3 regions of the Anaerobacillus sp. ABR4_321 genome follow, and region 1 is predicted to be linked to each of the others. Evidence: riboswitches for the same ligand, from Rfam matches in the RefSeq annotation. Region 1 holds a riboswitch; each other region holds the start of a gene.
What was found. Region 1 has a riboswitch for S-adenosylmethionine ahead of ACXADT_RS02190 (LLM class flavin-dependent oxidoreductase). Riboswitches for the same ligand answer to the same signal wherever they lie in the genome.
Positions count from the first base shown of each region.

Region 2: linked by a shared signal. The riboswitch ahead of metX (homoserine O-acetyltransferase MetX) and the one ahead of ACXADT_RS02190 (LLM class flavin-dependent oxidoreductase) in region 1 are both predicted to bind S-adenosylmethionine.
Region 3: linked by a shared signal. The riboswitch ahead of ACXADT_RS07470 (methionine ABC transporter ATP-binding protein) and the one ahead of ACXADT_RS02190 (LLM class flavin-dependent oxidoreductase) in region 1 are both predicted to bind S-adenosylmethionine.

Region 1 is NZ_JBSWTK010000001.1:405,665-410,688, reverse strand. It holds gene ACXADT_RS02195 (acyl-CoA dehydrogenase family protein) at 1-1,060, opposite strand, end outside; SAM riboswitch class I at 1,145-1,250, opposite strand; SAM riboswitch class I at 1,396-1,497, shown strand; gene ACXADT_RS02190 (LLM class flavin-dependent oxidoreductase) at 1,580-2,968, shown strand; gene ACXADT_RS02185 (methionine ABC transporter ATP-binding protein) at 2,965-3,993, shown strand; gene ACXADT_RS02180 (methionine ABC transporter permease) at 3,965-4,624, shown strand; gene ACXADT_RS02175 (MetQ/NlpA family ABC transporter substrate-binding protein) at 4,642-5,024, shown strand, end outside.
Region 2 is NZ_JBSWTK010000001.1:1,412,495-1,417,518, forward strand. It holds gene sigI (RNA polymerase sigma-I factor) at 1-595, shown strand, start outside; gene ACXADT_RS07375 (anti-sigma factor domain-containing protein) at 616-1,800, shown strand; gene ACXADT_RS07380 (TlpA family protein disulfide reductase) at 1,920-2,339, opposite strand; SAM riboswitch class I at 2,505-2,614, shown strand; gene metX (homoserine O-acetyltransferase MetX) at 2,696-3,769, shown strand; gene ACXADT_RS07390 (O-acetylhomoserine aminocarboxypropyltransferase/cysteine synthase family protein) at 3,773-5,024, shown strand, end outside.
Region 3 is NZ_JBSWTK010000001.1:1,435,823-1,440,846, forward strand. It holds gene leuC (3-isopropylmalate dehydratase large subunit) at 1-325, shown strand, start outside; gene leuD (3-isopropylmalate dehydratase small subunit) at 338-919, shown strand; SAM riboswitch class I at 1,160-1,269, shown strand; gene ACXADT_RS07470 (methionine ABC transporter ATP-binding protein) at 1,386-2,408, shown strand; gene ACXADT_RS07475 (methionine ABC transporter permease) at 2,401-3,069, shown strand; gene ACXADT_RS07480 (MetQ/NlpA family ABC transporter substrate-binding protein) at 3,093-3,935, shown strand; gene ACXADT_RS07485 (L-lactate dehydrogenase) at 3,978-4,928, opposite strand.

The sequences.
Region 1 (5,024 bases):
GGAAATGGCGCTGTAATGGGTTGCTGGCAGACAGGCTTCTAGCACCGACCACGCGCATCGCTAAATCTACGACTCGGTTCGCACTATTTGTTACGATATGCTTCACTGCTGCTAAGTCCGCTCCCATATGCGGACGCTCTTCAGGGTTTTCACTCCATCTCTTTGCGACAGCATAAAGAACTTCTCGCGCGTTGAATAGCTCTAACTGCATCTCGCCGATCTTTCTCCTTACTTCTGGCACGTCTTTGATCGGACCAGGAAGTGTTGAAGGGGAGAAGGAGGAGGCGAATTCGACCGTGTAGTCCATGGCTGAAGAGGCGATGCCAAGGTAAACGGCTGGAATCTGCAGGTACCATCCTTTCGGAGATGCCTTGTGGTTCTCCTCAATTACCAATAGATCTTCAGGTTTAACGTGGACGTTATGTAGCACGAGATCATCACTCTTTGTCCCTTTCATGGAGATACTGTCCCACGTTTCCTCAACTTGTACGCCTTCAAGTTTGTGATCGATCAGGACAAACCCTTTCTTACCGGATTGATCAACGTCAGCTGTTACGATTGAGTAATCAAGCGCCACGGCCATTGACGTAAAGGATTTTCGCCCATTGATGATCCAGCCCTCCGGCGTTTTTGTAGCAGTCGTTTGAGGAATTCCGCCGCGTGAAGGGCTACCGGTCGCTTTTTCAGTTTGCGCAAGGTTGAGAAGCGCTTTTTCGTTTACGATCAAGTGGCACACTTTTTCGAAAACCGCTTCATCCCACGCTCGCGATTCAGCGATTTCTAAAATAACGCCAAGCTGCCAGCCGAGGGAAAGTGCCGTCGGACCATCACCTGATGCGAGCTGTTCTTGAACTTTCAAGAACTCGTACAAGTTAAGACCAGAGCCTCCATATTCTTTTGGTACAGTGAATGATAAAAAGTTCCTCGCCTTTAAATCTTCGAAGTTCTCGTAAGGAAACCTTTCTTCTTCATCATATTTTGCTGATCTACTTTTAAAAAGTTCAACGAGTTCAGTGAGTTCTTCCTTCAAATCAGGCTGCTTTTCAGTTGCAAATGGCATCAGTATCCTCCTTTTTCTCTATACAAAAAAAGTCTACTTTCAGCTGAAAGTAGACTTAGGCTCATCAACATTCGAACCATACAAGCTTCATCTTTCAGACAAAAAGTCTGCTGGAATGAGCACCTTGCTTAAGATAAGCGGTTGCTGCAGGATCGTTGGACCAGATTCCTCCCCTGACTCTAGATAAATGTATGCGGTAGTGCGTTAAAGAATAGAATACGGACAAATAAACGCAATGTCAACAAGTAATTAGAAAAGAAATAATTTTTTGATTTTTTGTTGACAGGGAATCGATCGGTGCTGTATATTCATCGTTAAATTCAATAAAACAAACTTTCTTATCAAGAGAGGTGGAGGGACTGGCCCTTTGAAGCCTCGGCAACAGACTCGTTTGAGTACTGTGCCAATTCCAGCAAGCGATGCTTGAAGGATAAGAAAAGACAGTTGCTTTTTCACGGCCTCTTCTTTTCTTATGAAGAGGCTTTTTTATGTTTTAAAAAAGAGTGGAGGTTGAGGGAGATGAGTAAACAAATCATTTTGAATGCGTTCGACATGAACAGTTCGATGCACAATTCACATGGGCTATGGAAGCATCCAGAAAGTCAGCGTCATCAGAAATACAAAGACTTAGACTACTGGATCGACCTTGCTAAGACATTAGAGAAAGGGAAGTTCGATGCGGTCTTCTTTGCAGATGTTCTTGGTGTTTATGATGTGTACCAAAAGAGTAAGAATCCTTCAATCCGTGATGGATTGCAAGTGCCAATCAATGATCCCGCGCTTCTTGTCCCTGCGATGGCGAGTGTGACCGAGCACCTTTCCTTCGCCGTTACAGTCAGCACGACGTACGAAGCACCTTTTGGAAATGCGCGCAGATTTTCGACGCTCGATCATCTAACAAAAGGGCGAGTTGCCTGGAACGTCGTTACCTCTTATTTACCGAATGCGGCACGCAACTTCGGACTTGAGAAGATGATTCGTCATGATGAGCGTTATGATATCGCTCATGAGTATATGGACGTGTCCTACAAATTGTGGGAAAGCAGCTGGGAGGATGGTGCTGTGGTTGAAGATCTGGAGGCTGATACGCTTGTTGAGCCGAGCAAAGTTCATGAAATCAATCATGAAGGTCACTATTTCAGTGTTGAAGGACCGCATCTTAGTGAACCGTCTCCACAGCGAACGCCTGTGATCTATCAAGCTGGGACATCAGAGAAAGGGCGAGAATTCGCCTCAAAGCATGCGGAGTGCGTGTTTGTCGGAGGACCGACTCCTGAGCGAATCCACTACTATGCCGATGATATTCGTGAGCGTGCCGTCAAGCATGGAAGAAATCCGGATCACGTGAAAATTTTCTCGTTTTTAAGTGTGATCGTAGGTGAAACGACAGAGGAAGCGGAGGCGAAGTTTGAGGCGTACAACAAGCTATGGAGTGCTGATGCAGCAAAGGCTCAATACGGTGCGAGTGGCTATGATGTAGCAGAGTTTGAAGAGATGGACCTTGATGAGCCGTTTGAATATAAGAAATCAACAGAAGGTGGACAGTATAAAGCGGCAACGTTGACGAAGGATGCGCCGAAAAAGCTGACGGTAAGAGAGGTGTTGAATCGCTTTGAATCGATCGACCGCAACAGCGTGATCGTTGGTAACCCTTCTGATGTAGCGGATGCGATTCAATTTCAATTCGAAGCTTCAGGAGTAGACGGATTTAATTTGAACCACCTCGTAACGCCTGGAGACTTGGAAGCTTTCGTAGAATTAGTCGTACCAGAACTACAGAAGCGTGGTCTTTATAAAAAGGATTATCAAGAAGGTACGCTGCGTGAAAAGCTCTTCAACAAAGACGCAAGACTGCCAGACGACCATCCAGGAAAAAACTATGCTTATCGTAAGGAAGTCGTGCAATGATCGAACTAAGAGAGATTACGAAAGAGTATGGAAAGAAGGACAAGATCGTTGCTGTCGATAACGTTTCTCTTCGTGTAGAAAAGGGAGAGATCTACGGAATCGTTGGGTATAGCGGAGCGGGTAAAAGTACGCTCTTACGGTTTATTAATGCTTTGGAAAGGCCAACGACAGGGTCCGTTCACGTTGACGGAATCGACTTGCTATCGCTATCGAATAAAGAGCTTCGAAAAGCAAGGCAATCGATCGGAATGATTTTTCAAGGATTCTATTTGGTTGCTTCAAAAACAGTCTATGAGAACGTCGCATTTGCCCTTCTCGCTGCCGGAGTTAGTAAAAAGCAGATCGGTGAAAAGGTCGATCATTTATTGAGCGTAGTCGACCTTTCTGATCAGAAGGGGAAATACCCGTCACAGTTGAGCGGTGGTCAGAAGCAAAGGGTGAGTATCGCGCGGGCTTTAGCAAATGATCCGAAGGTGTTGCTGTGTGACGAGGCGACGTCAGCGCTAGATCCTAACACGACAAAATCCATTCTTTCATTGCTGAAAGACATCAATCAAAAACTTGGGATTACGATCGTCATTATCACGCATGAAATGGAAGTGGTGAAGGAGATCTGTCATCGCTGTGCGGTCATGCGTGAGGGAAGAGTCGTGGAGTCGGGCACGACGTTCGATATTTTTTCAAATCCGAAAGATGCATTAACAAAAACGTTCATTCAGAACGTACTAGAGTTCCATCTTCCTGATTCGTTGATCGAACATGTACAAGGGAAGCTAGTGAAGCTCATGTTTCTCCGCGATCTAGCAACGGATTCGGTCGTTTCCGATATGCTGCAGAGGTTTAATGTGAAAGGCAACATTTTGCATGGAAAAGTCGAATACATCCAGGAAACGCCGCTCGGTGTGTTCATCATGGATGTGAGTGGAGAGGATGCTGAAGTGTCTCGAGCGATCGCTTACTTAGAGAAGCGAGTAAACAACGTGGAGGTGATCAACGATGGACCACATTATCGAGCTCTTGCCTGAACTGAACGTCGCATTTTTTGAAACGTTGATTATGGTTGGAATCGCTTTGTTGTTTGCCGTTTTCATTGGTCTCCCGTTAGGGGTCATCCTATTTATCACAGATCGAGGGTTGTTTTTAGAAAATAAATATGTGAAGCAAGCGGTCGGCATCATTATCAACTTGATTCGTTCCGTTCCCTTCATCATCTTGCTCGTATTCTTGCTTCCGGTAACGAGCCTTTTGTTGGGAACAACGATTGGACCTATGGCAGCTTCTGTTTCCCTCTCCGTTGCTGCGATTCCGTTTTATGCAAGAATCGTAGAATCGGCTGCTCGTGAGATCGACAAAGGTGTGATTGAAGCAGCCGTAGCCGCGGGTGCTTCACCGTGGATGATTATAAAACACATCGTCCTGCCAGAGGCGAAGCCTGGATTGATCACAGGGCTCACAATAACGGCAATCAGTTTGATCGGCTACTCGGCGATGGCGGGAACGATCGGCGGTGGAGGAATCGGGGATCTTGCGATTCGCTACGGATACTACCGTTATGATGATACGGTCATGTTCACGACCGTCATTCTATTGATCGTCATCGTTCAGCTCGTACAGTATTTTGGTGATTTTATTGCGAAAACAGTAGATAAGAAATAATGGATGGAGGCTTTTATATGAAGAAAAATACGGTCGTGATGATCATTCTCTTACTAGTAGTCGGGGTATTATCGGCATGTGGGGACAAGAGTAGTGAAGCGAGCAAGTTAGAAAAGAAAGAATTGATACTCGGAGGAACGATTCCGTATAGCGATATGCTAGAAAAGGGTGTTAAACCTTATCTTGAGGAAAAAGGGTACTCGGTTACGATCAAGGAATTTAATGATTATGTTCAGCCGAACCTAGCCTTAAAAAGCGGGTCGATCGATGCCAACTTGTATCAGCATGAGGTATATATGAAGGCATTTGCGAAAGAAAACAATATGGACTTAAGCGGTGTGATCAGAGTGCCCACTGCTCCGATCGGAATCTACTCGAACAAGTATGATTCACTAGACGA
Region 2 (5,024 bases), 1.0 Mb from region 1:
AGTCTGCAATCGATACATTAATCAGATGATGGACGAATTTAGTATCGGATTATCTGCTTTCAATGAAGCGATGGATCAGTATCAAAGAGGTCAGGGAAGCCGTTTCCTTACATTCGCAGATATGGTTATCCGTCGTAGGGTAATCGATTATATCCGTAAAGAAGCACGTCAAAATAAGTATATCTATCTCGAACCAGAAGAAGTGGATGAAGAAGGTAGATTAGAAGATAGTTTTGCTGAGCAGAAAGCAGCTCTTGACGTATATGAGATGGACAAGCAGCGAGAAGTTAGAATGTACGAAATTGAAGAATACGAGCAACTCCTGCAAAGATTCAGTATTACGTTTAAGGTATTGAGTAAGAATTGTCCGAAGCATATCGATGCGAGGGATAATGCGAAAATGATAGCAAAACTTATTGCAGAGGATTCTACTCTTTCAAGCTATCTTCTTGAAAAGAAACAGCTGCCTATAAAAGATTTGCTGTCTCTTGTCTCATGCAGTCGGAAAACGATTGAACGTAATCGAAAGTATATAATAGCAGTTGCATTAATTTATCTAGGAGGTTTTAATGCGCTGAAATCTTATATACAGTAACAGAATGAGGGGGCCAGGGGATGAAAAACGGGGTTATTATGGAGATACGAGGCAGAAAAGCCGTAGTCCTGACACCCGAAGGTGAATTTACAACAATTTTTCTTAAACGAAATCATAACTTATCAATTGGCTCTGAAATTAAACTAGCAAAGAAACCTGAGAAAAATAAAAAAGGTTTCTTTATCCCCTCTATGCCTACGATGGCAGGAATGGCAACGATCATCATGTTGTTTGTTATCGTTGCTAGCGTGATTCCTGTTCCGAACAATGATGCAGTTGCTGCATATGTTAGCTTTGATATCAATCCGAGTATCGAAGTAGGTGTTAATTCTGACCTGGAAGTAGTACAGTATCAGGCTTGGAATTCAGACGGCGAAGGGCTGAGTTTAGACCAGGATACAAAAAATATGCCACTTGCTGAGTTTGCAAATGTACTAATTTCTAAGCTCGAAGAGAATGGCTTTTTAACTGATCAGGGAAAGCTGCTTATCGTAGCGAGTAATGTTGAAGAAAACAGTCGTTATCAGAAGGTGAAAAGTAAGCTCGAAGAAACGATTAATGGTTTAAAAAACAATGAGGTCCTTACAGAACAGGCTGTTGCAATCACTACGATTTTACATGCGGATCATCATACCCGTAAGTTGGCAGTGGAAAAGGGTGTGTCTCCTGGAAAGTATATAACTTATCTGGCGGCACAAGATCGTGGAGTAACGATTTCTCTTGAAGATGCCCGCGACCTATCTATTAAGAAATTAGATTCGCTCGAAAATCGCGCAACTGCATCAGAGGGTAATACAGAACCTGTTGAAGACAGGAACGATCTAGATAATAAAATTACTCAGCTTAATGATAAATCAAATAAAGCGGTTGACAGCTCAGAGAATAAAAAAGGACAGAGTAACCAAAATTCTGAAGCGGTGGTAAAAGAAGAAAAAGATCCGATCGGTCAACTATCAAATAAGAACGAAAAGTCTTCATCTCAACCAACCGGAAATAACGATTCTGGTCGTGTGGATAAAGACTCTGAACAAAATGGGGAAAACAACGAGAAAAATAGTGGATCCTCAATAAATGATAAACCAAAAGACGATAAAGAAGTCAGAGAAGATAAAGAAGATAGAGAAAAAGATGATGAAGATGAAGATGAAGAGGATGAACAAGACGAGCGTGAAGACAATCGCTCAAAAGAAGACAATGATGATTAAGTAAGTGAACAGTGAGATTGACAGTTCGCCACGAATAACTTAGATTAACGCCATTATTTTATATTATTTTTAACAAAGCTAGGGAAATTTCCCTAGCTTTGTTTTAGTTATAACTTCATTCAAAGCATGATAGAAGGGAGGACTTTAACAATATCCAGGAAAGATGCCCTGTCCCCGAATGTTTGTACAACTTCGTGGTTCCTGTCTAAAAGGACAGTCGTTGGTACACCAGTGCACCCATACTTATCGTACGTATCTCTACCATTATCTTTTAATACTGGAAAAGGCAGATCGTTCTTGATAGCAAAATCTTTGCCTGCCTCTTCTGTTCTTTCACGTCCAGTCACATTTATTGTTAAGAATGCAAGTTTGTTTAAGTCTGCATGTTCATAAAATTGTTCTTTCATAGGTAGGTCCTTCATACAATCAGGACACCATGAAGCCCAAAACGTAAGCATAACCGGCTTCCCTTCATAGTCGGTTAATGAATACGTTTGATCACCTCTGACCTCTTGTAAAGAAAACGTAGGGGCTTTCACAAAAAGTCTCCTTTCGCATATAGTTTTATGGTAACCTTATCAAAAATCTGGTTCTAATCAAAATATTTGATGCGTAGAGTGGATTTGTATAAACTTTCAGAAAATGTTTGACACTAATGCATTGCCTTGCTAAAATAATACTCAATCAAAGTAATTGAATATTCGTTCTTATCTAGAGAGGCGGAGGGACTGGCCCTATGAAGCCCGGCAACCGTCAAACCATTTGGTTTGAAAAGGTGCCAATTCCTGCAGGTATAATGCCTGGAAGATAAGCGGAGCTGATTTCTATAATCCAGCCTCTCTGTCTTTCAGAGAGGCTTTTTTATATTCAATGAGCGTGATGGGAGTGATCGGAGTTGAGAAGAGAGACGGTATACGAGGACCAACGGATATCCATTGGCTCGTTCGTTCTCGAATCAGGAAAAGAACTTGACGAGGTTGAACTTGCATATGAACGAGTAGGACCGAAGGAAGCACCAGTCATTCTAGTCTGTCATGCACTAACGGGCAATCAGTATACGGTTGGAAGGAAACAAGATGGTTGGTGGGAAGGTCTGATTGGTCACGGTAAGTATGTAGATACCTCTGAATTTCAAGTAATCACATTCAACGTATTAGGCGGTTGTAATGGTTCGACGGGACCATTATCTCGTAATCCGTTTACAAACCGACCATATCAGGCGGATTTTCCATTCATAAGCGTGAGGGATATGGTTCATTCTCAAAAGCGAGCACTTGAAGCACTCGGTATCGATCGACTTCATGCCGTGATCGGTGGGTCGCTTGGAGGCATGCAGGTGCTTGAGTGGGGAATTCTCTACCCTGATGCGATGGAGCATCTTGTTCCATTAGCTGTGACACCATCTTTGAGTGCTTACGGAATTGCATATAATGCCATTTCAAGACATGCCATAACGACTGACCCTGAATGGAAGGGAGGGTATTATGATCAAACACATCCTCCCGCATCGGGGTTAGCAACAGCACGTATGATCGGAATGATTTCGTACCGAACAGATGAGATGTTTCAGAAGAAATTTGGAAGAAGGGTCATTGCAAAACCTGAAGATCACCATGAAAAGGCTCTTTACGACGTCGAATCTTACCTTCATTACCAGGGTAAAAAGCTAGTTGGTCGTTTTGATGCCAATAGCTATTTGTACTTATTAAAAGCAATGGATAACCATGATATTACCAGGGGAAGGGACGCACCGATTGAAGAAGTGAAGGCAAATGTTTTAGCAATTAGTTTTAAAGGTGATTTAATTTATCCTCCTAAAGATCTTGAAGCTTTATTTTCGCTTAAGGCGCGTTTTACGATCGTTGATACAAAGTATGGTCATGATGGATTCCTCGTTGAATTTGATAGATGGGGGCAATTAATCAAAGAACAATTACAAGAACCGTCAAAAATACAAAGGAGTGGATAAGAGATGGCAGAGAAGCGTTATAACTTAGAAACGATTGGCATTCATGGTGGTTTACAGGCAGATCCAGCTACAGGAGCGAGAGCACTACCGATTTATCAATCCAACGCATACAAATTTAACAGCACGGAACATGCAGCTGATTTGTTTGGTTTAAAAGAAGAAGGGTTTATTTATTCTAGAATTGGTAATCCGACGGTAGGAACGCTTGAAGAACGGGTTGCGGAGCTTGAAGGCGGAATTGGAGCCCTCGGTCTTGCAAGTGGTATGGCAGCCATCACAAACGCGATTTTAAATATTGCGAATAGCGGTGATGAAATTGTTTCTGCTTCTACTTTATATGGCGGCACATATAACCTTTTTTCAACGACGCTTCCTAAATACGGAATAAAAACCAACTTTGTTGATCCGAAAGATCCGGAATCGTTTAGAAGTGCGATTACTCCTAATACAAAAGCAATCTTTGCAGAAACGATTGGTAATCCAGGCCTTCACGTACTCGATATCGAGAAAGTGGCTGAAATCGCTCATGAAGCTGGCATTCCGCTTATCATCGACAATACCTTCGCAACACCGTATTTATGTAGACCGATCGAGCATGGTGCTGATATTGTTATTCATTCTGCGACGAAGTGGCTTGGTGGTAACGGTTCAACGATGGGAGGTTTGATCGTCGATAGTGGAAAGTTCGATTGGAATTCATCTAAATTCCCAGGCTTTATCGAACCAGATCCTTCCTATCACAACATCGTTTATGCAGAGGCCCTGCCTGAAGCAGCTTTCATCATAAAAGCTCGTGTTCAACTATTACGAGACACAGGCGCCTCATTGAGTCCTTTTAACGCTTTCCAAATCGCATTAGGAATTGAGACACTTCACGTTAGAATGAAGGAACATGTTGCAAACACGCGTAAAATCGTTACCTATTTGAAAGAAAACCCGGCAGTTGAGTGGGTGAGTTATCCTGAAGAAGAAAATCATCCGTCAAAGACCTTAGCTGCAAAATATTTACCAAAAGGTGCGGGAGCCGTAGTCGTCTTCGGAATAAAAGGCGGCCGCGAAACCGGAGCAGGAATTATTAACTCAGTAAACCTGTGGTCACATGTGGCAAACGTTGGGGATGCAAAAAGCTTGATCATTCATCCTGCAAGCACAACTCACCAGCAGTTAAGTGCAGAAGAACTAACCGCTGCGGGTGTTCGAGATGACCTGATTCGCTTGTCGGTAGGCATCGAACATATCGATGATCTTGTCGACG
Region 3 (5,024 bases), 1.0 Mb from region 1:
TGGAAGGAAAGTACACCGCAATGTTCGAGCGCTAGTCGTGCCAGGTTCTAAATCTGTCAAAGAAACAGCGGAAGCAGAAGGACTAGATCAAGTGTTTATTGATGCTGGCTTTGAGTGGAGAGAAGCAGGATGCAGTATGTGTCTTGCGATGAATGACGATATCGTTCCACCAGGAGAGCGATGCGCTTCTACATCAAACCGGAACTTTGAGGGACGGCAAGGAAATGGTTCTAGAACGCATCTAGTCAGTCCTGCCATGGCAGCCGCCGCTGCTTTGGAAGGCAAATTTACAGATGCAAGAAAAATGAAGCAGCCTGTCGTGTAAAGGAGTGAAATCATGGAACCTATCAATGAATATACAGGTGTCGTTTATCCTCTTGAAAAGGTGAATGTGGACACTGATCAAATAATACCAAAGCAATTTCTGAAACGGATCGAGCGACAGGGATTTGGACAGTTCTTGTTCTATCATTGGCGTTTCGATGACGATGGAATCGCACGGTCTGATTTCTCTTTAAATGAAGAGCAATACAGGTCGGCTTCAATCCTAGTAGCGGGTAAAAACTTCGGCTGCGGTTCATCGAGAGAACATGCTCCATGGGCCCTATTAGACTACGGATTTAGAGTGATCATCGCACCAAGCTTCGCAGATATCTTTTTCAACAACTGTGTGAAAAACGGTATCCTTCCAATCGCTCTTCCTCAAGAAACCGTTGCAGAATTATTTACAAAGGCAAGCGAAGGTTATTCACTCACTGTTCAACTCGAAAACCAATCTATTAGTGATAATGATGGGCTGCACGTATCGTTTGAAATCGATCCCTATTGGAAGGAAATGTTGTTGAACGGGTGGGACGAAGTATCTAGAACCCTCTCTCTTGAGGATAAAATCGAGCAGTATGAAAATCAAAGAGCGTAAATAAGAGAGCATGTTTGATCCGTATAGAGATACAACTGAATCATTGGCGCGAGCGCTGTATGGATTGCAGCGCTTTTACGCTGTCAGAAAAGAGGGCTGACTTTAGAGGAGTAGTTGAAACTCTGGCAGCTGGTTTTATTTAAAAATTCGGACTTTTTACTCATCGATTGACACACTAAAAGTCCCATGCTAGAATTCGATTTAGTACTTAACTAGAGTAACGTGTTAATAACTAAATATCTCTTATTCAGAGAGGTGGAGGGACTGGCCCTATGAAGCCCGGCAACCGTCAAACAGCGTGTTTGAGAAGGTGCCAATTCCTGCAAAGCAGATGCTTTGAGAAATGAGAGAAAGACATCGATTTCAAGTGCCTTTCTGCTCATAGCGGAAAGGCATTTTTTATTTCAAAAGGTTTTAAAATCAACCTATTGTGATGGGACATCGTAAGGTAAAAGGAAGTGTGCAAATGATTGAGTTAAAAGGTATAAAGAAGACGTTCTTTGCAGCCTCTGGACCAGTAGAAGCGGTGAAGAATACTGATCTTACAATTGAAAAAGGCGAAATTTTCGGAGTTATCGGATATAGTGGCGCTGGAAAGAGTACACTTATCCGCATGTTAAATCTACTTGAGCGACCAACTGATGGCAGCGTAACAGTAGATGACAAAGCATTATCTAAGTTGAATAACAAGGAACTTCGTCTAGCAAGACAAGAAATCGGAATGATTTTTCAGCATTTTAATATTCTCTGGTCACGTACTGTAAAAGAAAATATTGCGTTCCCGCTTGAAATATCGGGCGTGCCGAAAGAGAAAAGAAAAGCTCGAGTGGACGAGTTGATCAACCTCGTTGGGTTATCCGGGAGAGAAGATGCGTACCCATCTCAACTAAGTGGTGGTCAAAAGCAGCGAGTTGGGATTGCGCGGGCACTTGCTAATAACCCTAAAGTGTTACTCTGTGACGAAGCGACATCGGCCCTGGATCCGAAGACCACAGATAGTATTCTCGACCTATTAAAGAAAATTAATAAAGAGCTAGGACTAACGATCGTGTTGATCACTCATGAAATGCACGTGATCAGAAAGATTTGTCATCGTGTTGCGGTCATGGAAGGTGGCAGTGTTGTTGAAGAAGGTCCAGTACTTGATATTTTCCATCATCCCAAGCAGCCGATCACCCGTGATTTTGTAAACCAGCTGAGTGAGCCAGAGGAAATGAAAGAATCGATTTCACATCTTACTGAAGGTGCAGAAGGGACACTCGTACAATTTACTTTTGTAAAAGGAGCTACGGGGTCACCTCTCGTAACGAAGTTAATCAGAGAGTTTCAGATCGAAGTGAACATCATTCAAGGGAAGGTCACCCATACGCAGGATGGTCCTTATGGTAAGCTATCGGTCTTACTAAAAGGTGAACAATCTGCTATCGACAAAGCACTGAGCTATGCACGTGAGCAGAAAGTAGAAGTGGAGGTGATTCCAAATGCTTAGTTCACTATTTCCTAACGTGCGTTGGGAAGATATGTGGGAAGCGGCATTACAAACGATCTACATGACCGCGATCTCTGTGTTCGCAACGTTTATACTCGGCATTGGACTCGGCCTGCTGCTTTTCTTAACTTCAAAGGGAAACGTCTGGGAAAATCGATATATTAACGGTTTTGTTGCAGGGATTGTAAACCTGTTCCGTTCGATTCCATTCATCATATTAATTATTTTGCTTATCCCATTATCTGTATATATTGTTGGTACGATGCTGGGAGCTAATGCTGCATTGCCAGCACTTATTGCAGGGGCTGCCCCATTTTACGCACGAATGGTCGAAATCGCTCTAAGAGAAGTAGACAGGGGAGTGATCGAAGCATCCCAAGCGATGGGGGCTACGAATGGCCAGATTATTTTTAAAGTACTGCTTCCTGAAGCGATGCCAGCATTGATTTCAGGAATAACAGTAACTGCGATCGCTCTAGTGAGCTATACAGCGATGGCAGGTGTCGTTGGGGCTGGAGGATTAGGAGATCTTGCATATCTAGATGGTTTCCAACGAAATAATCCCGACGTGACGCTTGTCGCAACTGTATTAATTCTCGCTATTGTAGCAGTTCTTCAGGTTATCGGAGATGTTACAACGCGAGCTATGGATAAAAGATAAGATAAAAAAAGGAGAGAGAAACCATGAAAAAACTATTACTACTTTTGTCAGTTGTTGCTCTTGCAGCTCTAGCGGCTTGTGGAGCAAATAACGGTGGAAACAGTGAAGGCTCAGGATCAGAAAGTGAAGAAACGAAACTAGTTGTTGGTGCATCAAACGTTCCACACGCTGAAATTCTAGAAAAAGCACAGCCGCTTCTTGAGGAAGAAGGAATTACTCTTGAAATCGAGCGCTTCCAGGATTACATTCTTCCGAACAAAACTCTCGCTAATGGTGAGTTAGATGCGAACTACTTCCAAACAGTGCCTTATATGGAGCTACAAATGGAAGAAAACGATAACTATGATTTCGTAAACGCTGGTGGGATTCATATCGAGCCGATCGGTGTCTATTCACAGGAATATGAAAACCTTGATGCACTTCCTAAAGGTGCAGAAATCATCATGAGTAACTCTGTATCAGACCACGGTCGTATGCTTCAATTGTTAGAAGCGAAAGGTTTGATCAAGATTAAAGAAGGTATCGATCCAACAGATGCACAAGTTGAAGATATCGCTGAAAATCCAAAAGACCTTACCTTTAAAACAAACGTAGAAGCTTCCCTTCTTCCTCAGATCTATAAGCAAGGTGAAGGCGATGCTGTTATGATCAACACGAACTATGCGATCGATGCTGGATTAAATCCACAAGAAGACGCAATAGCACTTGAAGGTTCGGACTCTCCATACGTGAACGTGATCACCGTGAACAAAGGTGATGAAAGTAACGAAGCTGTAAAAACGCTTGTTGAGGTTCTACGCTCAGAAGAAATTCAAACCTTCATTAAAGAAGAATATGATGGAGCAGTCGTACCAGTAAATGAATAAAGCAAAAAAGGTTCTCCTTTGTGGAGAACCTTTTTATTAGTGCTATTTATGAAGAAGGACCGGTTTCATAGCGTCAGTAAGCGTTTTTGCAGAGTGTTGAAGCTGTTCAGTTTCATGAGGAGTGAGATCGAGTTCAATGACTTCTCGAATACCATTTCTATTGACGATTGCTGGAACGCCAATATAGAGATCTTCTAAACCGTATTCACCTTCTAATAGAGTGGATATAGTAAGAATAGAATTTTCGTTACGCAAGATGGCTTTGGTTAATCGAAGTAATCCCATCGCAATACCGAAATGTGTCGCACCTTTACGATTGATGATGTGGTAGGCTGCATCACGCACATCTGCAAACAGGGCATCAAGTTCTGCTTTTCCTTCAGAGGTATCTTTGATTAGTGAAAGAACGGGCCTGCTGCCGATCGTTGTGTGGCTCCACACAGGTAATTCAGTATCTCCGTGTTCACCTAAAATGTATCCATGAACATTTCTAGAATCTACATCAAAGTATTCCCCTAATAAATATCTAAATCTTGCAGTATCAAGAATTGTCCCTGATCCGATAACCCTTTCTTTCGGGAGGCCAGAGAACTTCCAAGTTGCATAGCTTAGGATATCAACTGGATTTGTAGCGACAATAAAAATTCCATCAAAATTGTAAGACATCACGTTCGTCACGATTGTTTTGAAGATTTTGGTGTTTTTATCAATTAAATCTAACCTTGTTTCACCTGGCGCTTGGTTCGCTCCAGCCGCAATGACGACGATATCTGCATCACGACAGTCACTATAATCACCTGCCCAAATTTTCATCTGCGCACCAAAAGGAAGGCCATGATTAAGGTCCCTTGCTTCTCCTTCAGCTTTCTCTTTATTGGCATCGATCAATACGAGCTCATTTGCAACTTCTTGATTAAGTAAAGAAAATGCATAGCTAGTCCCTACGAACCCTGTTCCAATCACAACGACTCGTGTTGTTTTACCTTCAAACATATCATCCACTCCTTTAGCTCTTATAGTTACATAGTAAAGAACTATTCCCTCCATTAATGTGATAATTCTCACACAACCTTTAATTTTTTCTCTTCA